One region of the Paenibacillus tritici genome, then DNA from elsewhere that is predicted to be linked to it. Evidence: riboswitches for the same ligand, from Rfam matches in the RefSeq annotation. Region 1 holds a riboswitch; each other region holds the start of a gene.
The links. Region 1 has a riboswitch for cobalamin ahead of KDC22_RS08865 (energy-coupling factor ABC transporter permease). Riboswitches for the same ligand answer to the same signal wherever they lie in the genome.

Region 1 (9,936 bases):
AATCTATATCTAGCTACAGCTAAGCTAATACGTACAGTCGCTTTATCCTGATTCTTTGGAGAAATGCCCGATTTACCCGGTAATCCACCAGTTCAGCAATCCAACATCTGTTACTACGCTAATACTCCTCCTGCTATACGCCAGCCTTACACCAGCTCGCCCGCAGCCCGGCGGACCGCAAGCAGACTTAGAGCGTTGACCGCAGCAACCACGATGGTACTTCCGCCTTTGCGGCCGATATTGGTAATGTAGGGGATGTAGGGGATGTCCAGCTTGCGCAGCTCCTCTTTGGATTCCGCCGCCGAGACGAAGCCAACCGGCATACCGATGACAAGACCCGGCTGTGCTTTGCCCTCTTTTACCAGACGGATCAGCTCAAGCAAGGCAGTCGGCGCATTGCCGATGACATAGATTCCTCCCGGTGCTTGTGCACAGGCCTTACGCGTGGCGATAATCGCCCGGGTCGTTCCCAGCGCATTGGCCTCCTCCATCACATCAGGATCGGAGATATGCACTCTAACCTCGCCGCCGTACCGCTGAATCCGTTCCTTGGCAATACCCGCCTCCACCATCCGCACATCCGCTATAATCGGCTTCCCCTGCAGAATGGCGTTAATCCCGGCCTCAATCGCCCGTGGGTGAAAAACAAGGCTGCGCCCCAGCTCAAAATCAGCCGAAGCATGAATGATCCGCTGTACAATCGGGTACTCGAGGCTGCTGAAGGAATGTTCCCCAAGCTCCGCCGTTATCATCTGAAAGCTCAGACCTTCTATTTCCTGCGGCTGTACTGTCACCGGCTTGAAATCCGTACCGAAATCCACATTCATCCCTCTTCCCTTGTCATTAGAAGCGCAGTCTTCACGGCAGCTGTAATCTCGTCAAAAGAATCAAATACCTTCCCGCTGTCTCCAAAGCACACTCCCGGCCGCATAATCAGAATCACATACAAACCCATATCCAGCGCGGCATACAGCTTCTCATCCACCGAGCCTTCGGCCCCGCTCTCCTTGGTAATCATCACCTGCGTACCGTACTGCCGATAGAGCGCTTCGTTCATTTCTCTGCTAAAAGGGCCCTGAAGCGCTATAATATTCCGCTGCTCAATGCCAAGCCTCAGGCACTTCTCCAGATTCTCCAGACAAGGCAGCAGCCTGACCGTCAGCCGGATATCCGGATCTCCCAGCAGCTCCTCTGCAAAAACCCCCAGGGTCTTGCCGCCGGTGGTCAGCATAATGGAGCCCTTCAGCTCCTTGGCCTTGTGCGCAGCCTCTTCATAGGAATGCACTAGAATCAGCCGGGGATGGCTGTCATAGATAAGACTCTGCCGCTCGTAGCGGAAGTACGGCAAGCCCGCCTCAGCAGCGGCTCCCCTAGCATTGGCATGGGCTTCCAGCGCAAAAGGATGACTGCCATCGACCACGGCACGATACCCGCCACCTTGAAGGAGCGAGATCATGGCTGCCTTATCCAGCCTGCCGACCCGGGTGCGGATCGCTGCGTCCTCCAGACGTTCAGCCGCACTGGGCGTCACGACACTGGCCTGTAGCTCCAGGCCTTGGCGCGACAGGTTCAGCGCCAGCTCCCGGGCGTCGCTGGTACCGCATAACATGAAGATCATCGCGGCTGGCGAAGCCCCGGGCTGTCCGCCGGAGCCGCCGTCTCCGTTACATCATGCCGCCCATGATGCCCGTGACCATGATCCCCGTGACCGTGATGTTCGTGCCCGTGATGTTCGTGCCCGTGATGTTCGTGCCCATGCCCATGATCTCCGTGCCCATGATCCCCTTGCTCCCCATGGCTATGGTGCTCATGCTCTCCATAGCTGTGATGCCCGTGCTCCTCATGACTGTGATGCCCGTGACCATGTCCGTGATCTCCGTGCCCATGATCCCCTTGCTCCCCATGGCTATGGTGCTCATGCTCCCCATAGCTGTGGTGCCCGTGCTCCTCATGACTGTGATGCCCATGCCCGTGATGCCCGTGCCCGTGATGCCCATGCCCGTCATGCCCGTGATCCCCGTGCCCGTGATGTCCGTGCCCATGCCCATCCTCACCGTGGTGATGGTGGTGATGGAGCGAAGCTTCATCGCGGAACTTGCAGTTATCGCAATTGCTGAAGGACCGTCCCTCCAGCGTCTCGTCGATCCGTTCTGCCAGCATATCAACAAGCAGCGGATGTGCGCCCAGCGTGCCGCCAATCTCCACTTCAAGCTCGGGATGCTCTGCTGCAAACTGCGAGACCCGCTCTGCAAACTGCTTCATCAGCACTCCGGTGAACAGCAGATAGGGGATAACTATAATCTTGCGCGCTCCCAGCGCAAGGCAGCGTTCGAGTCCATCCGGCAGCGATGGCTTAGCAATGGCAATGAAGCAGCTCTCCACGCTGCGGTAGCCGGTTCTCTCCCAGAGCATTCTGCTCAGCTTATAGAGATCGCTGTTGGCATCCGGGTCACTTCCCCCGCGTCCCATCAGCAGCACGATGGTATCCTTATTCTCTATTGTGGATGGACTTTTCCCGTGCAGGTGCAGGTCCAGGCCCATTCCGCCAGCCGTCTTCTCCTGCACCAATGGAAGCGACAGCGTATCTGCTTCCCGAATCCGCTCCAGCAATATATCTACAGCACGGTCCTGTACTCCAAGCGGACGCCCGTAGATGAACTCCACACCGGGATACTTCAGCTTGGCCTCGTCAATCGCCATCGGAATGTCCAGCTTGGAATGACCTGCCGCGAATAAAATAATCGGTACAATATATATCTGCTTCGCACCGCTCTCCACACATCTGGCAATCCCGCCAGCTATGGAAGGTGAGGCCAACTCTATGAAGCAGGTCTCAACCTTAAGCTCCGGCCTGCGCGCCGCAAGCAGACGGGTGAACTCCAGCAGCTCATCATTTCCCGCTTGAATCCGGCTTCCGTGTCCGACCAGCAGTACAGTTCTCATCGTTTGCGCTCCTTCTAAGCTGTCCTGTTCATTGATAGCTCCTCTTGTGCTGTTCATCCGTTCCCAAAAAGCATGATACCGTTCCTTCTCCCGTCCATGGATTCTGTAGTCTTCCAGGGCCGCAGCGACAGCTGTAACTGCTTCCTCTTCGTTCATCCCTTCACGGACCAGAACACCGGCATGGGCTGCCCGGCCGGACTTCTTCCCGCCCAGATAGAGCTCATAGCTGCCTCGTGACAGCACGAGACCGATGTCATCCAGAACAGCCGAGCTGCAGGCCATACCACAGCCAGCCACACTGATGTGCAGCTCTCTGGGCGCAGCGAGTCCGTGCAGTTGGGTGTGCAGGCGTGCGGCTGCGCTTAACGCCCCGCTTTTGCGCAGCTCGCAGAACCCGCAGGTCTTCACTTTTATGTAATCTCCAGGGAGACTTACATTCAATCCAGCCTCTATCAGCCTTGCTCCTGCCTCAGCCTCTTCACACCGGCTTCCGTGCAGCCAAAACCATCCGTCCTTCGTATAGCTCAGCTGCCCCTCATCCCCTGCCAGCTCCGCCAGCAGCTTCAACTGGATGCCGCTGAAGCTGCGGCTGCCGATGGGGGGAGCAATCTCCAGTCCGCGCGCAGCAGCCATGCTTCCTACCTCTGCTCCTTCAATCCCTCCCGCAGCAGCCGCTTCCTCCGCCCGGCCGGACTCCGCCGCAGCCAGCGACCAAGGCTCTGCTGCCGTGCGCAGCCGCTCATGCGGCTTCAGCGTCTGCGTCTGCGCGCCAAGACTATACTTGCGTTCATAGCCGCGCGGCGTAACCATGAGCCCCTCATAGACAAGGGTCGCAGAATTGCCGACCACAACTGTCGAGAGCATGCCGATCTCATGCTCCAGCATATCCTGCAGCGTCGTTACGATCGTCTGCTGACGGTCACGGTAGGCGCTTTTGACAATGCCGACCGGTGTAGCCGGATCACGGTAGCGCAGCAGGATGTTGCGCGCTTCTTCGATCTGCCGCGTCCGTCTGCCGCTGCTGGGATTGTAGAAGGCGATGACGAAATCCGCAGCCCCCGCCGCTTCCACACGTGCAGCAATGCTCTCCCAGGGAGTTAGATGATCACTCAGGCTGATCATACAGGAATCATGCATAATCGGCGCCCCAAGCAGAGACGAGCAAGACTGAATCGCCGATATTCCCGGAATCACCTCCACCTCCACACCCTCCTTGCGGTTCCAGCCCCGTTCCATGAGTACCTCATAGACGAGACCGGCCATTCCATAGACACCGGCATCGCCGCTGGAGATTACCGCAATCTTCTGTCCGGCTTCGGCTCTGCGCACGGCCTCCTGGGCCCGGCTGACCTCCTCAGTCATCCCCGTGCCCACGATCTCCTGGTGCCGCAGCAGCGGCCGGATCAGCTCCACATAAGTGTTATAGCCGATTACCGCTTCACTCTCTTCGAGGGCAGCCAGTGCCCGGCCGGTAATATGCTCCAGCGCTCCGGGGCCGAAGCCGATAATCAGCAGTTTCCCTTGGTTCTTCATCCTTCTTCCCCCGTTCATAAATAACTGTGTTCAAGCTTCAGCAGTGGATGGAGCCGTGCTTTGAATTCCCCGGCTGTGCGGGGGGCGCTTTGCCCACCGGTCAGACTTGCAGGCAGGCTGTACCATAAGTCAGCCAGCAGCGGCAGTCTCAACCCGATCGCCTCCAGCTTCTCCCTTCCGGCAAAAATCTCCTCCGGTGTTCCCTCTGCCCGGCACATTCCGTGATCCAGTACAATAATCCAGTCCGCCCAGCGGTAAGCCAGATCCATGTCATGTGTAGCCATAACCACAGTTGTACCTTTAGCATGTATAGCTTCAAGACCCTTCAGCATCTGCAGCTCCGATAAAGGGTCCAGATACGAGGTCGGCTCATCCAGCAGAATCAGCTCCGGCTCCATGGCCATTATACCGGCGAGGGCGGTGCGCTTCTTCTGGCCCAGGCTCAGCTGGTGAATCGGTTTATGACCCAGCTCAGCCAGATTCAGCAGCTCCATGACCTCCCGGCAGCGTGCAGCGATAGCCGGTTCATCCATGCCGCTCCCGCGCAGTCCGAACGACACATCCTCCAGCGGTGTACTCAGGATCAGCTGCTGCTCCGGGTCCTGAAAGACCAGGCCCACCCTCCGCCGCAGCGCAGCCAGCTCCTTTTTGGCGTAGGATAACTCCTTGCCTCCCTGTAGAACCTTGCCGCTCTGGGGACGCAGTATGCCTACGGCATGGAGGAATAACGTTGATTTGCCCGAGCCGTTATGACCAAGCACCGCCGTCTTGCTGCCTTTGGGAATGGAGAGTGTCAGTTCATGCAGCGCGAGCTCCTTCGTGTCAGGGTAATGGAACATCACCCCGTCAAAAGCCAGACTATATTCCATATCCATTACTTACTCCTCTAATGTGATTTGGCCAAATTTCACCCCCGCACCCACAGCCAGAGCTGCGCCAGCACCAGCACTGCTATCCCGGCATACGCCTGGACAGCATAACGCCGCGGCACAGGGGGCGCGCTATAGGGCGGCAGAATAATCTCATCAGTGAATCCGCGGGCCAGCAGCCCCTGCGATAATCCATAATAACGGTGCATGGTGTTGCCAAAAAGCGCTCCCGCCATAGCCGCAGTCTCCCGCAGCTTCGCCTTGTACCCCCTACGGCCTCCACGCAGCCTCCGGGCCAGCAATAGCCCGTGCGCCGCATCTGTCAGCAGGAACAGGAACCGGTACATAATCAGCATCAGCTCCAGCACAATCTGCGGCATCCGCAGCCTGCGGAGTACCTGTAGAAGTTCACTGAACGGCGTAGTGAACATCAGGAAGAAGAAGCAGCTCATACAGGCCGAGATCCTGGCCAGCAGTTCTCCGGCCCGCTGTAGTCCTGCCGCTGTGATATATACCGGCAGAGGCAGGCCCGGAAGCTGGAATACACCCGCCTGCCCCGCTGCCGGATGCCCGAATTCCACCAGCAGGGCCGGGATGCTCAGGCCGTAGAACAGCAGCGCTGTACCAAACAGCAGTCCGTAGGCACGGAAGGGAATTTTGGCCTGCAGAATACACCACGACATCATCCATAAGGTGATTGCCATTTGCAGCAATGGATGCACGGTATAGGAGAGCAGGAACATCAGGGCTGCGAATGCGCTTTTCCACATGGGAGACAGCAGCCTGAGCGCGTTATTATAGGACAGAACGTCAATCCGTCTGATCACTTGCTGCTATTCTGCTTCGTCCCGCCTTGCTTTCCTTTCAGCAGCCCCAGGGTATAACCGATCACTCCGGCACCGATTGCTGCCTGCAAGGCGAACAGCATACTCTCCGTCTCCCCCGGCAGCTCGGCAAGCGGCTTGAACCAGGGCTTATAGTCAGGATTGAGCTCCGTAATTACTCCCTCGGCTGCATCATCGGCCCCGCCGAATTCCCCCTCCACGAGCAGCAGCGGCAGCACACACAGCAGGACAACGGCCAGCAGCATCAATCCGTTTTTCCACTTATTGCTCATCAGGCTCTTCCTCCGTTCACCTTGCGCTTCAGAAGCGACAATTCATTCGGGCTATACGATTTCAGCCAGTTCCACAGCAATACGGTCAACAGCCCCTCACTGACAGCCAGCGGGATTTGCGTGACGGCGAAGATTCCCCCGAATTTGAGAAAAGAGGCCAGAACACCGCCATCCGCCGCCGGAAAAGCCACCGCAAGCTGAAAGGAAGTCACGACATACGTACTCAGATCCGCTACGGCTGCGGCACAGAACAAGGCCAGCTTCTCCCGTTCCGGCAGCTTCATCATCAGCTTATACGCGGCATATCCGGCAAAAGGACCCGCCACCGCCATCGAGAACGCATTGGCACCCAGCGTAGTGATCCCCCCATGCGCCAAAAGCACCGCCTGAAACAGCAGGACAATAGAGCCGATCACGCCCATCGGGAGCGGCCCCAGCATCACAGCACCAAGTCCGGTACCGGTGGGATGGGAGCTGCTTCCAGTTACGGAAGGCATTTTGAGCGCAGACAGTACAAAGGTAAACGCCCCTGCCAGACCCAGCAGCAGCTTCAGTTCCGGATTCTCCCGGGTCATGGCTCTGAGCCTGATGATCCCCAGCACGAAGAACGGTATGAACGCCGCCCACCAGAACACGGCCCAGCCTACCGGCAGGAACCCTTCCATAATGTGCATGGCCCGGGCCGTACCCGGCTCATTCAACATAAAGTACATGGTAAATCCGGCAACCAGTGCCGCAAAGCTCCAAAAACTACGCTTCTTCATTTGTCAGCCTCCATGTTTTTGAGTTTCTGTACATCCTTGCAAGTTCAAACAGAACCGGCTGCGCCATCCTTCAAGAGAACGCAATCCGTTTCAGCGGGAAAGATAAGGAATGTTCATGCGCGGAGCATATACATTCTTATCTTCCCAAAAAAAACCCACCCTGATGGGTGGGAAGTGTATGTACGCAGGCAAGTTGATAGAGCGCGCAGTCCGTAGCTAAACGGAACAAGGTGCTTTTCATCGTCCCATCACTTGGGCCGTGTCCTTGTAGCCAGCAGCTATAAACCGGGTGTCCTCTCTAAACTCAAGATTCCTCCGGTCCTTCAGGGCAGAACGCTTCATCTCATTAACCTATCCGTACACCGCTCCTATCCGCGTAGAGTCGTGGTGTGCGTCGACAAGGTAGGTCTCCTGGCTTGGAATACCGGCGCTGTGGACTTCGTCTTCCCCGGGATTCCCGAGTGACCTCATGAAGTTCAGCTCTTCCTTACAGTGGCGGGACCGCTCGGGATTTGCACCCGATTCCCTGTTATCCCTTGCCCGTCGGGGCAAGAGCACCTTGTTTCATCGCTAATTCATCCTACATCATAGCGGACAGAGATTAGCCTGTCTGTGATATAAATTGGAAAGGCAGCCCAATAAGCTATCCATTGCATTCATTTGCTTGTAGAAAGTTTGTTTGAGTAATATAATTATTAACTATATAACCTGAGCGTGGAGGCATCCGATGAAACTTGATCTAACCGAACAATCACTGCCCGTATACGAAGCTTTATCCAGCACGGTGCGCCTGCACATGCTGCGGCTGCTGTCCGATACCCCCATGAACGTGAAGGAGCTGGCCGGAGCCCTTAAGCTTAGCAGCGCCATTATGACGATGCATGTACGCAAGCTGGAAGCGGCAGGGCTTATCCGCAGCCATATGGCTCCCGGCAAAAGCGGCCTGCAGAAGATCTGTACGCTCGCCGCCGACGGAGCGGAGATTGTGTTTCCCGGACAAGCCCGGACCCCGCGCAGGGGGTACCGCAAGGAGATTCCGGTGGGACATTATTCGGACTTCCAGATTGAACCTACCTGCGGACTGTCTACAACGGAGCGGGTCATCGGCCACTTCGACGATCCCCGTTATTTCTGGGATCAGGAGCGGGTGAATGCCGGTATCCTGTGGTTCGGCAAGGGGTTCGTGGAATACAAAATTCCGAATTTCCTGCTGTCGAGCCAGATGCCGGAGGAGCTTGCGATCACCATGGAGATTGCTTCCGAAGCCCCGTCCGTCAACAATAACTGGCCCTCGGACATTACCTTCACCCTGAACGGGCAGTCTCTCGGCTTCTGGACAAGCCCCGGCGACTACGGGGATAATCCGGGTAAATATACCCCGGCCTGGTGGCCAGCGCTTACGAACCAATACGGGCTGCTCAAGCAGCTGCGGATTACCAAGGCTGGCACCTTCATGGATGGACAGAAGCTGTCCGAGGTTACTCTGGATCAGGTAGGTATCCGTAATAAACAGTGGACCTTCAGACTCTCGGTTGAGGAGAATGCCGAGCATATCGGCGGTCTTACGCTGTTCGGCAAGGGATTCGGTAATTATAACGAGGATCTAGTTTTTGAACTTTTTTATACGGACACTGCTGCCGACCTGCCCGCTTCCATCTAGAAGTTGCTTCTCCATTCGCCTGCATCTGGTGGCATGGGGCGTAATAAGGTGCACTTGTGCTACTTATTGGCTTATTTAGGCAGCGTCCGGTGAATTGAGGTGCACTTGTGCTCCTCATTGGCTCATTTGGCCTGCGTCCAGTGAATTCTGGTGCACTTGTGCACTTTATTTGCTCATTTGGCGCGCATCCGGGGAATTCTGGTGCACTAGTGCTCCTCATTGGCTCATTTGGGCAGCGTCCGGTGAATTGAGGTGCACTTGTGCTCCTTATTCGCTCATTTGGGCAGCGTCCGGTGAATTCTGGTGCACTTGTGCTCCTTATTGGCTCATTTGGGCAGCGTCCGGGGAATTCTGGTGCACTAGTGCTCCTCATTGGCTCATTTGGCCGCCATCCGGTGAATTCTGGTGCACTTGTGCTCCTTATTGGCTCATTTGGGCCGCGTCCGGTGAATTCTGGTGCACTTGTGCTCCTCATTGGCTCATCTGGCCCGCGTCCGGTGAATTCTGGTGCACTTGTGCTCCTCATTGGCTCATTAGGGCAGCGTCCAGTGAATTCGGGTGCACTAGTGCTCCTTATTTTGCTCATTTGGCCCGCGTCCGGGGAATTCGGGTGCACTTGTGCTCCTTATTACTCTCCTTACGCCACACTCGGCTGAACCAATGGGATTTTCATTTCTCATTTCCTCCTCCAGCCCACTTTCCGCAATACCAGAGGGATTTTTCCCTCTCTTTTCCTCCTCCAGCCCACTTACAGCTGGATCAAAGGGATTTCTCCCTCTCATTTCCTCATCCGGCCCACTTTCCGCTGAACCAGAGGGATTTTTCCCTCTCATTTCCTCATCCGACCCACTTTCCGCTGAACCAAAGGGATTTTTCCCTCTCATTTCCTCATCCGGTCCACTTTTCGCTGGACCAGAGGGATTTATACCTCTAATTTCCTCATCCGGCCCACTTTCCGCTGAACCAGAGGGATTTCTCCCTCTCATTTCCTCATCCAGTCCACTTTCCGCTATACCAGAGGGATTTCTCCCTTTGATTCTCCTTGGATTC
Region 2 (9,936 bases), 1.6 Mb from region 1:
TGCTCCCCGGAGTACGAGGCCCCCGGCAGGTGTAATGACATCTTCTACCCCATTGTCTACTCTTGCCGGAATGTTATATACGATTGATGTACCGCTGCCGCTTGTCCAGTAAGGACTAATAATTGTAGGGGCAGGAAGGGTAACGAGCATACCTTCAAGAGACTCATAGAAATCCATGGCATCTTCAGAAGGCTGGAATTCAGTTAAATTATCATTATCAATGATCGAAGAAGGGATAACCCGTCCGCCCTTGCCCAGCACTACTGGTTCTGGCAGGACTGCTCCCTTGGCTATTGTATGGATGGTGCTGAGTGTGATTTGTGTGGAAGTCATGTTGCTGCTGCTTCCCTCATTATATTCGGATACAACTCCTGAGACGGATACATGATCCCCGATATCAGGCTTCAGGCCGGTGCTCGTGCTGTATACGAATATTCCTTCGGAGGTGCTGTCATTATCGTCCGGTTCAAGGTCCTGAATGAAGAAGCCTTTATAATTGCCGTTTGCAAAAGTATATCCGTATTCAGTAACTATCCCTTCGACATCCGTAACAGTCTGTCCGGTATATTCAGAGGTGTGGGATACGCCCTGAATATCATGGATGCGGGGAGGCTCTGAAGCTATATACTCGAAAGTATAGGCCTTACTGGTCTGACCTGTGACTGAAGCAACAGCCTTAATCACCGTGTCTGCCGTTATCGGGATGGGGGCTGTGTACAACGTACTGGCTGTTGTTGGCTCTGATCCGTCAAGCGTATAATAGACTGCTGCTCCTTCGGTGGGGCTGGACAGCGTAACAGAGCTACCGGTGATGATCCGGCCCGCACCGGGGCTGGCGGTAACAGAGAACAGTTCTTCTACCAGACTCTCTGCGCTGAGCGGAATGAACTGATAGGCATCATTAAATTGTTCAATTACACCAGTGATTTTATCAAAATGTTTATCCTTTACCAGTTGGGGAAGTCCGGAATAAATTTTAAATGTCTGGCTGCCTTGGCTGGCGATGACATTATTTCCATCTTTACTAATGATGGTCAAATCTTCCATGGTGACGAGCTGCGCTTCATGGGCTTCACCATTGGCAGCTGTCAGGTCAGCGGCAGTGATTAGCTTAGCGGCAGGTGCACCGGCATTTGCAGTGATAACTTTGTATTCAAGTCCAGTGACAGGCTTGAGTTCTTGCAGGTTACTGTAAATATCCATAGCACCTTGAACTTCAACGAGATCTCCGACCTCCGCGAATGCCGGGAATCCGTACAATACGATGGCTCTGGACGAATCCTGAATGTACATCTTCGCCCCGTCGATATGGGTAACGATCCCTTCAGTCCAGACATTCTGACCTTTGACCGCAGGTCTAATAGAAGCAATATCCTGCTTCTCAAGGATGGTGTAATCATAAGTCGACACCAGACTGTACACTGAATCCGATACCGAGGCGTAAGTCTTGATTGTAGTAGGTGAGTTCAGCAGGATTTCACCGCTATACGGTTTGAATTCTCCTCCGGAGCCACCTGTGTAGACTGCGGCATAGACAGATGCACCTGCTGTGGATGTGGTAAGGGAGATCGCTGTTCCGGCCGGCCAGGCATTGGCTGCCGGGATGGCCGTTACCGCTGCTACAGCCGGAGCGGTACCATAGCTGCTATTGCGCGGATCAGGGGATTGAACTATGAAGTCTGCAGCATTGTTGTCTGTATCCAAGCCGCGGCTGCCTGCGGGTGCGCCTACTGCAGCCTTGCGCACAGCGGCGAGCGTGCTGCTCAGTACTCCTGTAGGTCCGCTGCCTTCATAAGCAGTCGCGGCCCCGAAGCCAACCATATCAACACGTGCATTGGCGGTATCTATGAGGTCAACTTTACCGCCGGAAGCTCCCAATTGTAATATTCCTGTATAATCAGGGGCAGGCAAGTCCTTCGTACCTCCGGTACCGGCCGATTGCTGGATCAGAAAATATCCTTTAGCAGGAATGGTACCTGTTAACACTGTGATAGCGGTTGTCGTATTGAGATCACCGTTGGCGCCGGCGCTCGCATAACGCACCTTCCAGCCCTCAAGACTCACTGTTGTATCGGTAGGGTTATATAGTTCAATAAAATCATTCTTCAGTTCAGCCCCGCCGTTTCCGCCGCCGCCGTAGACTTGTGAGATTACAATATTATTGTTATCCGTCGCTGCCTGTGCACTCTGTCCGGCAGGTAGTGCAATGCCGATGAGCATTAGAACTGCAAGCCCTGCTGAGAACCATTTTCGCATCCTGTGAGAAATAATCATTATCCTAAACCCACTCCTCTCGAAACTATAATGTACAACCTTCATAATCATACCATTTATTTGTAAAATGGAAGGTTGTATGATATGAATATATATTAAATTCTCACTAATTAAAAATAATAGAGTGAACTTTATACAACATGCATAAAAATATTTAATATATATAGTAAATAATCTATGACACCTTGCGACCGGAGAGAGGTTATATTCAAGAAAATACTATTTTTGCTTATAAGCAACTCTAATACTCATTTGAAAAGGATGGGTAGGGTATACACAGGAGCTTAATTGTATTCTGTACAGCTAAAAGACGATGAAATCACGGATCTGCCGGGTTAACTGTATTCTGTACAATTAAAAACATCGGTGAACCTGCTTTTGCGGAATATGGGGGATTTTAGCTGTAGAAAATGCAATTAAACCCTTCTCGGGCTAATTCCAGATCGCTTTAGTTGTACAAACTACAGTTAGAGCTTTAGCAGAGCTCGTCACAGACAGCTCAAAGTTCCAATAAGGGCCAGCCAGCGGCCTTAATAAAACAAAAACCCCTCGCTCCACCATTAAGTGGATAAGGGGTCTTCTGCAAACATCATAGTTTAAGGAATACCTGATCTGACTACGCTCTCCAGATGCGGCTAATCTTCACCGGCTGGGCTTCATGAAGCGTTTGGCAGCAATGCCAGTCATGATCGGCATCATGTCGTCCCCGTGAGGAAGACATAGGCGTGCCGAGCGAAAGTGTGCTTCACTTTATACCAAGTTCAATCCACTCAGCCCCGCCCATATAAGGCCGCAGCGCCTGCGGGATATAGAGCGTTCCGTCCTCCTGCTGGTGGTTCTCCAGCAGCGGAATCAGAATGCGGGGAGTGGCCACCGCAGTGTTGTTAAGGGTATGGCAATATTGCAGCCGCCCGTCTTCATCGCGGTAACGGATGCCTGAGCGGCGGGCCTGGAAGTCGAGCAGGTTGGAAGCCGAATGCGTCTCCCCATAAGCTTCTCTGCTGGGCATCCAGGTCTCGATGTCATACTGCTTATGGGTCTTCATCGCCATGTCGCCGCTACAGACAACGACTACCCGGTAAGGCAGCTCCAGCAGCTGCAGAATATGCTCTGCATTGCCGAGAATCTCCTGGAGCATCTGCTCCGACTCAGCGGGGTCGTTGCGGCACATTACCACCTGTTCAATCTTCGAGAACTGGTGTACCCGGTACAGCCCGCGCACATCGCGGCCGGCCGAGCCTACCTCGCGGCGGAAGCAAGCCGACATCCCGGCCAGCCGCAGCGGCTGCTCAAGCTCCAGCGTCTCATCGCTGTAGAGCGAGACCAGCGACACCTCCGAGGTGCCGGCCAGCCAGCGCTTCTCTCCCGTCAGCTCGTAGGTCTGATCCATGCCGCCGGGGAAGAATCCGGTCCGCTCCAAGGCCTCCGGCCGGACGATCACCGGCACATCCATGACGGTGAAGCCGCGCTGCATCAGCACATCCAGGGCCAGCCGCTGCACAGCGAGGTGCAGCAGCAGACCGGCTCCCTTCAGCACATAGCTGCGGGGGCCGCCGGCCTTGACGCCGCGCGGAAGGTCGAGGATGTCGTGCAGCTCTCCGAGCTCGACATGGTCCCGCGCGCGGAAGCCGAATACCGGCGGCGTGCCGTACCGCCGCAGCTCCACGTTCGCGCTATCATCCGGCCCGATCGGCGTATCGGCCGATACAGGATTCGGCGCGAGCAGCAGCAGCTCCCCGCAGCGGCGCTCCGCCTCCAGCAGCTCGGCCTCAAGCTTCGTCAACTCGCCATTAAGCGTCCGCACCTGCGCCTTGGCCTGTTCTCCGCCTTCGGCGTCGCCCTGGCGCAGCCGCCGCTCGACCTCTTTGGTCAGCGCGTTCCGCTCCGCCCGGCGCTGTTCGGTCTCCCGGCGGGCCAGCCGCCGCCGGTCATCCCATGCCAGCAGCTCCGCAAGCGGGAACTCCAGCCTTTTCCACTCTGCCGTCTTCCGTACAATGTCCTCATTCTCCCTGATCCAATTCATGTCCAGCATGCCGCATCCGCTCCTTCTTGGGGTTATAAAAATGCAAAAAACGCCCTCATCCATGGGACGAGGAGCGTCAGCTCGCGGTGCCACCCAGGTTGACCTCATTCACGTTAAGCAACTCTAATGCACGGAATAAGGCCCTCTTTGGTCTTCGCGGTAACGGGCGAAACCCGGTAAACTTAGGGAACAGGGAGCTGCTCCGGTCGCAGACGCCTCGCGGTTGGATGCCGTTCATTGGCCTGGTCGGGATATAGGTTTGCCGTTTATTATAACCAGAGCAGCGCCGGGTTGCAAGTATAATTGAGGTTTGACAAAATTCCTTGTACTCTGCTAGGATTATTACTAATTTGAAGTATCAGTGTCCGGTGCAGCAGCCCGGCATATCCTATAATAGCAGACGGAAGAGGTGCGGAAATGGCCAAAATAGTAGTAATCAACGGAACGCCATCCCTGGTGTCCCGGATCAATGCCGTGATTGAATATGCAGAGAATGGTCTGCGGGAGCGCGGGTTTGAAGTGGAGCGTATTAATGTAGCGGAGCTTCCGGCGGAGGATCTGATCCACACCAAATTTGAGAGCGAAGCCATCGTCAAGGCGAACGGTCTCGTAGCCGAAGCCGATGCGGTAATCGTAGTCAGTCCGGTGTACAAAGCGTCCTATACCGGAGTGCTGAAGACCTTCCTGGATCTGGTTCCGCAAAAAGGGCTGGCCGGCAAAATCGTTCTGCCGCTCTTCATGGGCGGAAGCCTCGCGCATCTGCTCGCCATTGACTATGCGCTGAAGCCGGTACTATCCGTGCTGGGCGCCCGCTATATTCTTGGCGGAGTCTATGCGGTAGACTCCCAGGCTGTCCGTAACGACCAGGGAGTGGTCGAGCTGGCGGAAGAACTTAAGCTGCGCCTGAACAGCGTGCTGGAGGAGCTGGCGGAAGAGACCGAGCATAAGGTGGCACGTAAGGCAGGGCAATCAACAGCCGTAGAATAACGTTAGGCTGCTGCCTCCATCTGCCCGGTACAATCAAAAGGCACTACACTAGCCGAATGCGGGAGTGTAGTGCCTTTTTGTATGTGAATGTTATACCCCTTGAAAGCACAGCTCCGGCTCCCACAGTACGACCATATCGCCCGCCAGGCTCGCCGGAATATCAATAATCCGCTGGTTGCTGCTTCCCCGGTAGGAGAGGGTCAGGTCTTTGAGTTCTTCGACGAACCGGCCGTCGATCACCACCTGGCATAAGGCCAGCAGCTTCCATTCCGCTGAACCGGGGGAAGCCGTAAGCTCCTCGTACGTATAGCCGGTGTAGATCCAGACCGGGAAGCCCGGCAGCTTGGCCCGCAGCTCGTGAATGAACGCTGCCGCTTCCTCTGCCGAGAAAAAAGGGTCCCCGCCCGCGAGCGTCAACCCGTCCAGCAGCGGATTGCCCGCGATCTCTTCTATAATCTCCTGCTGCCGCTCCGGGGTGAAGACCTCTCCGTAGTTAAAGTTCCAGGTCTTCGGATTGAAGCAGCCTGGGCAGCGGTGGCGGCACCCGCTGAAGAAGAGGACGGCCCGCAGGCCTTCCCCCTCATTGATCGACTCCGGGTAATATCCGCAGATATTCATAGATGCTTAACGCGGTCCCGGACTTCGGCCTGCTTGGCAGCGTTGAAGCGGGTCTGATAGTCGCCGGTCAAATATCCGGTTACCCGGCGCAGACGGCGGATATGTGTAGTATCTTCATGCGCATTGCAGGTAGGGCAATTCGTACCGATTACACCTTCATAGCCGCAGCCGGAGCAGCGGTCGATCGGGTGGTTGATGCTGAAGTAGCTGATGTCCTGCTCCAGCGCGTATTTGATGATTTTGACGAAGGCTGCAGGGTTGCTCCGGGCATTACCGTTCAGCTCTACATAAGAGATCGCTCCGGCGTTGCAATATTCATGGAATGGGGCTTCCAGGCTAATCTTCTTGGCTGCGCTCAGTTCATGATAGACCGGGATATGAAAAGAGTTCGTATAGTATTCACGGTCGGTTACACCCGGGATCGAGCCAAGAACCTTGCGGTCGATCTTGGTGAACTTGCCGGAGAGCCCTTCGGCCGGGGTGGCGAACAAGGTAATGTTCAGATTAAGCTCCTCGCTCTTATGGTCGCAATATTCACGCATGTGGCGGACGATGGCCACAGCCTTGGCATGGATCTCCATATCTTCGCCATGATGCTTGCCGTACATGGCCTTCATGCATTCTGCCATCCCGATGAAGCCCAGCGACAGGCTGCCATGCTTCAGCAGTTCACCGACACTGTCATCGGGGGCAAGCTGCTCGCCGCCTTCCCAGACGCCTTCGCGCATCATGAAATCGGAGGCTTTGGCCTTCTGCGCAGCCTGAATACGGAAACGGTGCAGCAGGCCGTCCAGCGCCACATCCATATAGTGATTCAGGTCTCCGATGAATCCTTCTTCATCAGCGGCCAGGCGCCGGCCGGTCACGGTTCCGTAAGTAAGACCCAGGCGCACAAGGTTGATCGTATTGAAGGACAGGTTACCTTTGCCGGAGCAACGGTTGCGTCCGAAGCGGTCGCCGAGAACACGGGTCCGGCAGCCCATTGTAGCAAATTCGGTATCCGGGTCCGCCGGATCATAGTATTGCATGTTCAGCGGAGCGTCCAGATTGGCGAAGTTCGGATACAATCTGCGTGCAGAGCACTCTGCGGCCTTCAGGAACAGCTCATAGTTGGGATCGCCCGGCTGCTGGTTGACGCCTTGCTTGCATTTGAAAATCTGAATCGGGAACACCGGTGTCTCCCCGCTGCCAAGTCCATTCATCGTGGCCGTCAGGAGGGAGCTGATTACAAGCTGGCCCTCCGGTGAGGTACAGGTCCCGTAGTTGATGCTGGTGAATGGAATCTGGCCGCCGGAGCGGCTGGACATTGTATTCAGGTTATGTACCATACTCTCTGCTGCCTGGAGTGTCTCGCTCTCCGTCTCCTTCAGGGCGAAACGGAAGGCGCGCGGATACTGCTCTGCCAGATCGGTGCGGCTCATTGTGATCTCGCCAAGCTCCGCTACTACTGCCTTTTCCTCGAAATATTCCACGCCCTTGCGGAACAGCTTCGCGAAGGACTTGGTGACATAAGGGGCCAGGTCATAGTCCAGCTTGTTGGCAGATACGCCGCCGTACTGGGCATTCTGCTGGGACTGGAAAATAATCGCCACCAGCGACATCGCCGTCATAATCGAGTTGGGAGGACGCACGCTGCCGTTGCCGGTATTGAAGCCTTCGCGCAGAAGCCGTTCAAACGGAATGAAGATGCAGTTCGTGGTTCCGATGGCATATTGATCCAGGTCGTGTACATAAACGACATTATCAAGAGAAGCCTGCACGAGCTGCGGCGGCATGGTGAAGTTGCGGGCATACCACTTGGAATATTCACTGCCGAATTTGCTCATTTTGCCGGAGAAGCTCTCCCCGTTCAAATTGGCGTTCTCGCGCAGCAGATCCAGATCCCGGCTGTCGATAATATCCCGTCCCAGATGAATGACCTCTTCCAAAAGAACCTCCTGTGCAGCTTGTCCTTCGTTATAACGTTTCTCCAGCAGCGTCATTATATAGCTCTCTCCTCTCGTATTGTAAGCGTCAATCTCTATCTGTAGTCTGTCAGGAAGTCAGTAAAAAAAGCATCTCCGGCCGGAAAGGCGGGAAATGCCCGAATGCGTAACGCAGAGCCGATACCTGAAGACGATAAACGTATCGTCCTCAGGTATCGGCAGCCTCTGGCCCGGATAACGGGAGGCTAACTCTGCCCGTGCTTGGCCGCATACGGACACCTCGCCTGTTCCTCGCAGGAGTCGTAGCGGTGCCACCGAAACAGGCAGGTCTCCTGGCTTCCGGCATAGCCTCAGGCGCCTTCCCGGGGAGCATATTCCGCTCCTTAGTGGCAGTTGGCCGGAGGGTGTAGCTCCAGGAGCGCAGGGCACCTTGGAGCAGCCGGTTACAGTGGCGGGACCGCAGCGGTTTTGCACCGCGTTTCCCTATTAAGTCTCCTCTCCATTGAGAGAGTGAAACACCTGTTTCTACTATATTTTGTTACTGTTTAATAAACGTAACTCAATATATTGTGTTTGTAAATGTTTTTTTGTAATCCCGCACGGGGAGCGGGTTCCGCGCTTTTACTCACAGCTGATCCACAGTTAGTCCACAGGTAATCCACAACTTTCCTATTAATTCGGCCGAAATGATTCATGAAATCTCCGAAAATACGCCACAAAGAATCCATAAATAGAGTGCGTCTAATCCTCGCAATTCGTCTGGAAAGATAGAATAGAAGAAAGGGGGATTGGCGATTTGTGGGCGGGCCGGTGAAGGGGTACAATAGGAGGGAAGGCCAGCATGCGATGATCAGGTTAGGCATACCACATATTCAGGAGGGATGTCACAATGGCAATTGGCGAAGTGACCGTTATTCCAATCGGCACAGGCAGCACCAGTCTCAGCAGCTATGTGGCCGACATGCAGCGTGTGCTGCAGACGGTGGAGGGAATTACCTATGAGCTTACTTCCATGGGGACGATTATTGAAGGGCCGGTCGGGCGGATTCTGGCTGCGGTAGAAGCGCTGCATGAATCGCCCTTTACCTCAGGAGCACAGAGAGTCTCCACCTCCCTTAAGATGGATGACCGCCGTGACAAGCCTTCCACGAGCCGCAGCAAGCTGGAAGCGGTGGAACGCAAGCTGCAAGGAGAGTAACCCATATAGTATCTAATCAGAATCACCGATAAGGAGCGGATTCTTCATGACAGAAGCAGCACAGCAGATCGGAATTCAAATGTATACACTGCGTGACCAGACGGAGCGCGATTTCCTCGGCACACTGGCCAAGGTTGCAGAGATGGGGTACCAGGCCGTGGAATTCGCCGGTTATTTCGGAGTATCTGCAGCGGAACTGCGCCGTAAGCTGGATGAACTTGGCCTGGCCGCCCCTTCGGCGCATGTAGGCCTGGACTTCAGTAGTCTGGAGAAGATGGAACAGGCCTTAGCCAAAGAGATTGAATACGCGGTTGAGCTCGGACTGCAATATATAATCACCCCGTCGGCGCCGCTTCCTCCGAACCCTACTATGGAGGATGTAACGAGGGTCATTCCATTCCTGGAGAAGGCCTCCGAGATGGTCCGGGCAGCAGGCATGCAATACGGCTATCACAACCATGATTATGAATTCGCAGAGGTAGACGGCAAGGCAGTCATTGATATCTGGCTGGAGCAGATTCCTGCGGAGCATATGCTGGCAGAGTTTGATCTGGGGTGGGTATACAGAGGCGGAGCCCGGCCTGTTGATTATGTCTCACGGTACGCCGGACGTGTTCAGCTGGTCCATATTAAGGACTTCGGAGCAGACCATGAGGAGACAGATCTCGGCAAAGGCCAGGTTGATTTCCAGAGCGTCTTCAAGATCGCGGAGCAGAGCGGAATTCTCTATTATATTGTAGAGCAGGAGGCCTACGAGGTATCTTCACTTGCAAGTGCTAAGCTCGCGCTGGATTACTTCCGCGGGCTGGGGCTGATGAAGGGTTAATATAATGCAACAGCTTTCAGCGGAAAAGGGCTTGCGTTTTCCGCTGGAAGAGTTATAATATTTTTTGTTTGGCAGATGCAAATGT
Region 3 (9,936 bases), 1.0 Mb from region 1:
CATGCCGGATTCGCCCGGAGTTATGAGGGGGAGCCGGGCGGGACACTGCCTGAACTGGAGTCTATTCCGGTAGAACCCCGTGAGCGTGCAGAACCGGCAGACCCGCGGACAGTGCTGAGCGGTCTCGGGTTCACCGAAGAGCTGTTCAAAGCCCTGCTGCAGGCGGTTATGCTGTCCGTAGCCGGGAAGAAGAAGATTTATGTAGCGCTGGATGTGCCCGTCAGTGAGTTGTCGCAGCGTGCGGTGGAGCTGACGGAGGTCCTCTACGCTTCATTGCCGTATGACTTCCGCCGCAGGCTGGGAGTGATCACTTATGCCAAAGAGCCGCAGAGCCGCAAATACATCCACCTGACCTTCGTGGAGAAGGGCTCGCTGCGTCCGGGGGACCGGAATATTGAGAAGGATTATATCTTCGATCTGGCAGGCGCAAGGATTCTGAATGCCGACTTCGGGGAATCCCGGCAGACTTATGCCGATCTGTCCTGGAAGATTATGGGGAAAAAGGGCGGGAATCTCAGGGATTTCGCCAAATTTGCCGACTCCCTGCTGCTCGGGGAGAGTGTGGACCGCAAGCTGTCGCTGGCCCTCTATAATGAGCTGGCTGTCTTTTATGAAATTGAGCAAGGCAATGAAGCCTTATATCCGGAGAATAAAAACGCTGTGCTGGGCGGCCTGCTCTCCTATCTGAAGCCGGAGGGGAAGCTGGACTCGCGGGCGCGGCTGAACGATATGTTCCTGGAGCGGTTCGACCGCGAATATGAGCTGATCCGTCAAAAAGGGATTCCGTCGCCGGAGATCCTGGAACGGTTCAAGGAGTATTTTGCGCTGCCGGGCCATAATTACCGGGTCAAAATTGTGGATTACTTCATCAACGGAATGCTGAACTGCCGATCCGCTGGACGGGAGGATGTGCTGGCTGCGGCGTATGGCATTATTGACAGCGATGCTGCCCTCAGTGAGGCTTTCTTCAAAAAAGTGCTGTCTCAATCGCTCTTCCGCAGAGCGCTGTTCGAGCCGTATCTGGAGTCCCGGCTTGCGGCGGCAGCCGGAACGGCGGATGTGCTCCGCCTCGTAGGCCACTTCGGCCGGAGTCTTCCGGAGGTGCTGCAGCAGGGTTCTGTGCGCGATACTCTCAAGGAATATTTACTGGAGAAGCTGCAGCGGGAGCCTGATCCGGTAGCGGCTGTAGCCGCTGTTCACGAATCGGTCCAGCAGGCGGAGAAGCAGCGCCGCAGAGGCGGCGGAGTGCATCCTGAGGCCTTGTCGCTGATGCAGGAGCTGGGGACCTCGGCCGACCGCTTCCTGCTGAACCGGATCTCGCTGGACGAGCTGTCCATGGAGCAGCTGCTGGAGATTTCATTCCTGCGCTACCGGGATACGGCGGACTGGCAGCCGCCGCTCGATGCGATCGCGAAGCGCAAAGCCAACGCGCTGCGCGCGGCCTACCGCTGGTTCGGGGAGGAGCGGCCGGATGAGGAGATCTTTGACGGATTGTCCCCGCGGGAGCTCGACGATGTACAATTGCTCGGTGCACGCTGGCTCAAGGATTCGCGGAGCATCGAGCCGTTCGACCGGCTGCCGCTGGCCTTCTATCACAGCAGTGAACGCGAAGGCGGTCCGCTGGATTATGATGCGCTGCTGGACCTGGTGGCCCGCAAGGCGGGGAATGATAAGGAGACGGTATACCGGTTCCTGGTCTGGGCGCAGCATAACCGGCTGTTCAGCATCTCGAACAAGAAGCTGTGGCCGAATTACCGGCGGGCAGTGCTGAGATATTTCCTGAAGAGCGACCGCGAAGCGTTCAAGAACCGGGACTTCCGCAAAAGCTATATCTCGGCAGCAACGCCTGCCATGCAAAGTGTCTATAATGAAGCCAGCGCCCAGCTCGCTTCGCCGCTGGCGCGGTGGATCAGCCGCAGCCGATTTCAACTCCTGATCTCCGGCAGCATCCTCGGGATCGTGCTGGTTATTGGCATCATCGTTATGGGTCAGCTGCGGCAAGGCGGTACGGATATCGCTGCGCCGGTTGCCAGTCCCAGCCCGCTTCCGGCAGTGACCGGAGAGGCCGGCGGACCGGCCCCGGTCTCTGTCCGGCTTATCGGCGCGAAAGTCAGCGGCGATGCAGGCAGCGGCGGGAATACCGGCGGCGATGAAGGCAGCGGCGGGAATACCGGCGGTGATGCAGGAGACGGTGGGAATACTGGCGGCGATGCGGGAAGCGGCGGGAATACTGGTGGTGATGCAGGAGGCGGCGGGAATACTGGCGGCGATGCAGGCAGCGGCGGGAATACTGGCGGTGATGCAGGCAGCGGCGGAAGTGGCAAGCTGGTGTTCAGCTTTGCCGCTGTGGCGGACTGCTCCGCCTTCAAGCCGGCGGAGATCAAGGTGGTGTCCGATAACAGCGTTACGGACACTTACAAGGTCAAGGCAACGGTTCAAAGTTGCCAAGTTGAAGAGGGTGCCGGAACGGACGGCGGCGTGAAGGGTGAAGAGGGCGCTGGAACGGATGGCGGCGCGAAGGGTGAAGCAGGCGCCGGAACGGACGGCGGCGCGAAAGGTGGAGCCGCTACCGCAGGAGCGGCGGCGGGAACTCCGGCACGCGTATACGAGGTGACGGTGGAGCTGGAGCCAAGCGCGAAGCTGGCCGTGGGTGATATGATCACCGCCGGAGGCTATACGCTGAAGCTGCAGGCTGATCCGGACAGCATTCCGGGAAGTACAGCCACAGCGGCACCTAGCGCGGAGCCGTCCGCTTCCGCAAGCCCGGAAGCGGACGCGGAATGAAGCAGCGGGGGTTCCCTAGCTGCAAGCTGAGCTTAAGCTTTTAACAAACGGCTTAGAGCGTCTTGTAATCCCTGTTACTCCGGTATTTATCGAAGGGACAGCATTTCGCCGGGTGACGGGCCTTAGTAGAACAAAGATTTATACTAGTGTAAACTACTTTAGCAGCTCGCTGGTTGAGGGTTTGCCGTGTCCCGAACGATTGCGGTACTTACTTATGCTTAATGCACTCTGTACAACTAAACCGTCTGATCTATCCCTGAATACACGCTTAGATGTATTTCGTACACTTAAACTAGCATCTGTAGCTTGGTTTCACCCATTCGGGCAAATTTAGTTGTACAGACTACAGTTATAGGAGGGAAGCCTTCCTTTTTACTGTTTTTAATTGCGCAGAGTACAACTATCACGGAATGTTCTTTTCTATCACCGAATGTTCTCTTCAAACTGAGCTTCATCCATTGCTGTATTACCTGAATGAAGTCCCTTTTTTGGTTCGGAGGCGCGACTAGCGGACTTATTCTGGCACCAGCAGATTGAAGTGAGTTGGATGTTAGGATATAAGTGTAAGTGCGCTGGTGTCCGTATGCTTGCGTAACGTTGGCTATGGAGAGAAATTAGGGCTGCTTGTCCGTTAACACACTTGGAAGAATGCTCTCTACTGCACTTTGTACACTCAAATCAGGTATAATTCGTGTTATTTGGCGTTCTGTTGTATTGGGTACATTCGGTTTTGGGTATTTTGCCCGTATGAGCAGGATCTGCCACATTCTAATGCATGAAATACAGCAGAAGGTGTTATCGGCACCTTTTATTCCAATTCTGATGTACATAATACAATCAGCCTTCTGCTGTTGACTCCGAGGATGCCCCACCGCTTGACCTGAAGCAGAAGAACAACCAAATTTGTCCTGAACAATACAAGTTGCCGGGGGAGCGGGCACGTACTGTTCAGGATTTTTGTATTTTCGCGGAAACGAATGTCATCCTTTTAAAGGACAGTGCAGCGTTTCTTCTTGGCGGAATAGAGCATTAGATTGTCGGCAATAGAAACAGCTTGTCTATAGACATACAGGGGAATAGTAGATATGATTGTTTGAGAATATTTAAATTTAATAAGCTTTGGGAAAAGGTGCGGATTCCTTAGAAACAATGTGTTGTTGCTATCAGAGGGCTTAGCGTTTCTAAGAGAGGATCTGCTTAAAAGGGAAGTCCGGTGCAAGTCCGGCGCGGTCCCGCCACTGTAAATACGGAGCGACTCCTGAAGAAGCCACTGTCTGCTAACTGGATGGGAAGGCGGGGGAAGCGGTGAAGTATGAGCCAGGAGACCTGCCTGTTCCGTTGTTGTTTCTATTCTTCGGGGGTAAGAATGTGGAAGCAGATGCCGATATAGGCTAAGGCTGCGGGTCGAAGAGAAATCGCCCAGGCAGCCGCCCTGTGTTGTATTCTTCCCCGGCCGCCCTGTACAGGGCGGTCTTTAGGTTGCCGCCGTACCGGCGGAGGAAGCAGGATTCATCCATTCTATTTCAGGAAAGAGGTTAGTTATGAAGAACCATTCTTTATCATCTAAGTTCACACGGCTGGGGTTGGCGGTAGTTATGCTGTTCGCCATTCTGGGAGCAGCCGTGGCCCCGGCAGGACAAGCTTCTGCATTGGCGGGGGCTGCTGCACAGGCAGGCGGAACTGCCGCATCGGCATCATCCGCTCTGTCCGCAGGTACGGCAGCCAGCGTAACCGATGCAGTCTATGCCACTGCGGAGTTCGTGCTGAAGAACGGAGTCCAGTCGGACTGGCAGGCTATGGGCCTTGCCCAAGCTGGCTACAAGGTTCCGGCCAGCTATCTGAAGGCGCTTGAAGGTAAGGTAGCTGAGGCTAAGGGTGTTTTTGCCAGAGCTACGGACTATGCCCGGATCACACTTGCCGTTAAGGCGCTGGGCGGCGACCCGGCGAATGTGGCAGGATATAACCTGATCGAGAAGCTGTACAACAACGATAAAATCACGGGCCAGACGCTGAACAATCCAGTCTATGTGCTGCTGGCGCTGGATTCTGGAAGCTATACCATTCCGGCAGATGCGAAATGGACGCAGGCCAAGCTGCTGGCAGAAATTCTGGCTAAGCAGAATACCGACGGCGGCTTCACTCTGACTACGGGTGCGAGTGATCCGGATATGACAGCGATGGTGCTGACCGCACTGGCTGGTCATAAGCAGGAAGCGGCTGTGAACACTGCCGGTCAGCGGGCGGCAGCCTGGCTTGCTAAGGCTCAGGACAAGAACGGCGGATACGGTGACAGCAGCGAGAGTGTTGCTCAGGCCGTGATTGGCCTGTCTTCCTTCGGCATTGACCCGGCAGGAGCAGACTATACCAAAGGGAATGTGAATCTGGTCAGCAAGCTTCTTAGCTTCAGTGCAGCAGGCGGCGGGTTCGCCCATACTGCAGGCGGCAGCTACAATCAGCTCTCTACAGAGCAGGCACTGGAGGCATTGGTAGCCTACAAGCTGCTGGGTACAGGCGGCAAGTTCTTTGATCTTAGCGGTACTGCTGTGAAGAATCCGCAGGTCAGCGTCTCGGTTACTATTGAAGGTCCAAAGGGAACCGTGGCTGAGGGCAGCGTGTACGCTGGAAATGTACTTAAGGCGCTTGAGAAAGCGGCAGCGGACAAACGCGTCACCCTGGTCAATGAAGCAGGCAATTACGTGACGGGGATCGGCGGTGTGAGCGCGGGTGCTTTTGGCGGATATGATGGCTGGATGTATGTGGTAGCCCGCGGCGGAGCATGGATCTATCCAAGTGTAGGTATGGGAGATTTCGTGCTGGAGGAGAATGACCGCATCGTTGTCTATTATGGCGGAGATAACACGCAGGTGGTAGATTCCGTGATCCTTACTCCTGCACAGCCGCAGCCTGGACAAGATATTTCAATCAAAATCACCCAAAAGAAATGGGTATGGAATGAAGCGACCTTCACCTCCGATCCGGTCACTTCACCGGCGGCAGGAGTGCAGGTAACCATCGGCGGCAAAACGGCAACTACGAATGCTGACGGCCTGGCTGTTGTTACAGGGGGCCTGCCAGCGAATAAATATACACTCGCAATTACGGGATATCAGAAGGACAACACACCTGCAATCGTTCGTCATACGCTGGCGTTGACCGTGGCTTCTGCTGCGGCTAGCCGTCCTGCTTTTGGCGATGTGAAGTCGATCTCGCCTTGGGCGCTGGAGTCGGTATACACGGCGTATGACCGCAAGCTGATGAATGGCGTGAGTGAGGGGACGCTGGTCTTCGCACCGAAAAAGAACATTACCCGCGCTGAATTCGCAGCGCTGCTGCTGCGGTTAACCGGCAAGGAGACGTCTGCGGCGGCTTCCGCTGGGGCCTTCAGTGATGTTAAGGCGGATGCATGGTATTATGGAACAGTGAATAAAGCGAAGGAGCTCGGTATCATCAGCGGAGTAACCAGCACCACCTTCAAACCGGACGGGCTGGTAAGCCGCGAGGATATGGCTGTGATGATTGCGCGAGCTTTTAAGCTGGATATGGCATCGGCCGGAGCAGGAGCAGGTACATTCACCGACGAAGACGAGATCAGCGATTATGCCTTGTCTGCGGTACGCACGGTGACTGGCCTTGGATATATGAGCGGAACCGGCGGCGCATTTGATCCTTCCGGTGCTGTAACCCGGGAAATGGCCGCTGCTGTGGCTGTTAGATTGCCTTAGGAGCAAGAAATCGGGTGATGGGCAGCGGCCGGAAGACTGAGGGTTCACCGCAGTGACGGCTTAGCTTGAAGTACAATCTTAGTGCGTCTTATGTAAGTGGATAAATGACATCTAATTGCAGAGGAAATTCAGCACACCCTGAAGCAGTTGGATAAACAGCACTTAAATTCGGCCAAATGGCAAAAGGATGGATGATTGGCTGAATTAGATGCTGTTAATCCACCTAAAGTCCGTGAAACAGTAGAACGGAAACAATTAAGTGTACAAAATCCAACTGCTGTTGCTCCAGTAGCAAATGACTGTTGAAGCGGCTAAGGCTGATGTAATGGGGTTACTGGTTACTGAAGCGGATAAGCCGGATGAAGTGATCTAAAGTAAAGTGATCTTGAAGTAACCCTGAAGCGATACTGAAGTGAACCTGAAGCGATCTGAAGTGATACTGAAGCTACTCTGAAGTGACCTGAAGTAACCCTGAAGCGATCTGAAGTGACCTGAAGTAACCCTGAAGCGATCTGAAGTGACCTGAAGTAACCCTGAAGCGATCTGAAGTGATCCTGAAGTGAACACTGAAGCGATACTGAAAGCGATACTGAAGTGACCTGAAGCGATCTGAAGCGATCTGAAGTGACCTGAAGCGATCTGAAGTGATCCTGAAGAGACCTGAAGTGATCCTGAAGCGATCTGAAGTATCCCTGAAGCGACTATCTTATGCTGCCGGTTGGGTGGCTGCAGACCGAAGGGGTCGGAGGGAAGCGGATATTCAGCGGTGGGATGGGTGGCACTTTGCCTGGAAACTGTTTAGAATTAATAGTAACTCGAAAAAGAAAACATAAGGTGTATGGAGGAACGGGGAACAGGCTGACTGCCCCCGTTCTTTTCCCTTTTTGTGGAGGTGTGAAGGTAATGTTCAGTCTATCAAAATCAGGCCGGGGCAGGCTCGCTACACTGCTTCTGCTCCTGCTGGTATTGCTGCTCCCCGGCTGCTCCAACGCGCAGCCGGATGAGGCAGCCGGCGGGCCGCAGCCGCCCGCCGGGTCCCAGGCCGCGCAGACGACGCGGCCTCCAGACGAAGCGGCTCCGCTGCCGGGAGCCGCTGAGGGCACTGCCATACCGTCCGCTACGGCGGACGGCATGGCAGCTTCAACCTCCGGCGCTGCGCCCGCCGGAGCCGCTGCCGCTGACGTAACGGGGAAGCCTCCCGTTACGCCAGCTCCAGCACAGGCACGCGCCAGCGAGTCTGCCGCGCAGCCTTCGGCGGGCAGCGGTAAGCCCGCCGCACCATCTCCGGCGGGCAGCGGTAAGCCTGCCGCGCAGCCTTCGGCGGGCAGCGGTAAGCCCGCCGTGCCATCTCCGGCGGGCAGCGGTAAGCCCGCCGCGCAGCCTTCGGCGGGCAGCGTCAAGCCCGCCACGCCATCTCCGGCAGGCAGCAGCAAGCCTGCCGCGCAGCCTTCGGCGGGCAGCGGTAAGCCCGCCGAGCCATCTCCGGCAGGCGTCAGCAAGCCTGCCACCCAATCCCCGCCGGTCAGCGCCGCAACGCCGCGCCCGGCAGACACAGCCAAGCCGGAGAACCGGGTGACCCTCTCCATTACCGGAGATGAGGAGCACGGGGTTATCCTGGCCGCTGCGGATTATGAGATAGTGAAGGACGAGAGTGTGCTGGAGCTGACTAAGCGGATTACGCGGAAGCAGAAGATCCAGATGGAATATCAGGGCAGCAAGGCTTTTGCTTATGTGGAAGGTATTGATAATTTGTACGAAAATGATCACGGCTCAGAGAGCGGCTGGATGTACAAGGTGAACGGAGAATTCCCGTCCAAGGCGGCAGGCAGCTGGATCGTTCAACCCGGAGATACCATTGAGTGGCTGTATACGCTTGATCTCGGCAAGGATCTGGGGGCCAAGGCACCATGAACAGCGGCTTCCGTTCCATGCATCCAGGGGTAGCGCTGCTGTACTATGCAGGGCTGCTGCTCTTCGCCCTGCTGGTGTTTCACCCGTTATTTCTGGCAACAGAGATGGCCGGACTGCTGGCGCTCCTGCTGCTGCAAGGCCAGGGAAGGCGGCTTTTGCGCGGCTTGCCTTTTATACTGCTGATGGCTGCTTCGGTGGCCCTGCTGAATCCGCTGTTCTCGCACAGAGGGGCGCATATCCTGTTCTACTTCCTGGACCAGCCGATTACCCTGGAAGCTGTGCTGTATGGACTCATGATGATGATTATGCTGCTGACCATCCTGATCTGGTTCATTTCCTACAATTACACGGTAACAACAGATAAATTCATGTATCTATTCGCGGCGGCTGCGCCGAGAACGGCTCTGTTGACGCTGATGGCGATACGGTTCGTCCCGTTGTTTCAGCGGCGGCTGCGCCAGATTACCCTGATCCAGCGTCTGCGCGGGGTGGATACCGGCACGGGAAGTCTGAAGAAACGGATGAGAGACGGGATGACGCTGCTAAAAGTACTGCTCACCTGGTCGCTTGAGGAAGCCTTGCAGACAGGCGATTCCATGACGGCCCGCGGCTATGGCAGCACCAAACGCAGCACTTATAGTATATTCAAGGCTGATCTGCAGGATAAGCTGGTTATGCTGCTGTTAACGGTTAGCGGTATGGTTACGCTGCTGTTCTGGCTGCAAGGATACGGCAAGCTGGAGATCTATCCCCGTATGAACAACATGGATTTCGGCTGGCAGGATGCAGTGATGTACGGCAGCTTCTGCCTGTTCGTCCTGATCCCTGCGGGGCTGGAAGGAAAGGAGAAATGGTTATGGAGATCCTCAAAGCACAGCACTTATCCTTCCGATATCCTGAAGAAGACAGGGACTCGCTCCATGAGCTATCGTTCACAATAAAAGAGGGTGAATTCGTAGTGCTATGCGGCCCGTCAGGCAGCGGCAAAACCACCCTCCTGCGCCATCTGAAGCGGGAGCTTACACCAGTGGGCACGTTCAGCGGAACCTTAACCTACAAAGGGCAGCTTGTATCCAGTCTTCCTGCGGCAGTGGCTGCCGGAGAGATAGGGATGGTTTTCCAGAACCCCGAGGCCCAGATCGTGATGGATACCGTCTGGCATGAGCTGGCCTTCTCCATGGAGAATCTGGGAATTCCGCCTGCTGTAATGCGGACCCGGCTGGCTGAGATCTGCGGATTATTCGGGCTGGAGCCGCTGCTGTACAAGTCCGTCCATGAGCTGTCAGGCGGACAAAAACAATTGCTGAACCTGGCGTCCGTCCTGCTGCTCCAGCCAAAGGTGCTGCTGCTGGATGAGCCCACCTCACAGCTGGATCCTGTAGCTGCGCGGGAATTCATTATGGCCCTGCAGCGGCTGAACGAAGAGATGTCCGTGACGGTGATCATCAGCGAGCACCGGCTGGAGGAGGTGCTCCCGCTGGCGGATCGTGTGCTGATGCTGGAAGAGGGCAAGCTTCTT

Region 2: another riboswitch for cobalamin. It lies ahead of KDC22_RS02400 (anaerobic ribonucleoside triphosphate reductase); the one in region 1 lies ahead of KDC22_RS08865 (energy-coupling factor ABC transporter permease).
Region 3: another riboswitch for cobalamin. It lies ahead of KDC22_RS04590 (S-layer homology domain-containing protein); the one in region 1 lies ahead of KDC22_RS08865 (energy-coupling factor ABC transporter permease).

Annotation. Positions count from the first base shown of each region.
Region 1 is NZ_CP073365.1:2,099,035-2,108,970, reverse strand. It holds gene KDC22_RS08900 (precorrin-8X methylmutase) at 147-821, opposite strand; gene cobK (precorrin-6A reductase) at 824-1,618, opposite strand; partial or broken gene KDC22_RS33990 (sirohydrochlorin chelatase) at 1,615-2,907, opposite strand; partial or broken gene cobJ (precorrin-3B C(17)-methyltransferase) at 2,977-4,476, opposite strand; gene KDC22_RS08880 (energy-coupling factor ABC transporter ATP-binding protein) at 4,491-5,351, opposite strand; gene cbiQ (cobalt ECF transporter T component CbiQ) at 5,384-6,172, opposite strand; gene KDC22_RS08870 (energy-coupling factor ABC transporter substrate-binding protein) at 6,169-6,462, opposite strand; gene KDC22_RS08865 (energy-coupling factor ABC transporter permease) at 6,462-7,226, opposite strand; cobalamin riboswitch at 7,611-7,803, opposite strand; gene KDC22_RS08860 (ArsR/SmtB family transcription factor) at 7,954-8,886, shown strand; gene KDC22_RS08855 (hypothetical protein) at 9,450-9,872, opposite strand.
Region 2 is NZ_CP073365.1:538,013-547,948, forward strand. It holds gene KDC22_RS02380 (5'-nucleotidase C-terminal domain-containing protein) at 1-2,256, opposite strand, end outside; gene serS (serine--tRNA ligase) at 3,020-4,306, opposite strand; gene ssuE (NADPH-dependent FMN reductase) at 4,715-5,284, shown strand; gene nrdG (anaerobic ribonucleoside-triphosphate reductase activating protein) at 5,375-5,902, opposite strand; gene KDC22_RS02400 (anaerobic ribonucleoside triphosphate reductase) at 5,899-7,884, opposite strand; cobalamin riboswitch at 8,133-8,365, opposite strand; gene KDC22_RS02405 (MTH1187 family thiamine-binding protein) at 8,717-9,025, shown strand; gene KDC22_RS02410 (sugar phosphate isomerase/epimerase family protein) at 9,072-9,851, shown strand.
Region 3 is NZ_CP073365.1:1,080,312-1,090,247, forward strand. It holds gene KDC22_RS04585 (GAP1-N2 domain-containing protein) at 1-2,784, shown strand, start outside; cobalamin riboswitch at 3,937-4,132, shown strand; gene KDC22_RS04590 (S-layer homology domain-containing protein) at 4,326-6,506, shown strand; gene KDC22_RS04595 (DUF4430 domain-containing protein) at 7,410-8,417, shown strand; gene KDC22_RS04600 (energy-coupling factor transporter transmembrane component T) at 8,414-9,358, shown strand; gene KDC22_RS04605 (ABC transporter ATP-binding protein) at 9,274-9,936, shown strand, end outside.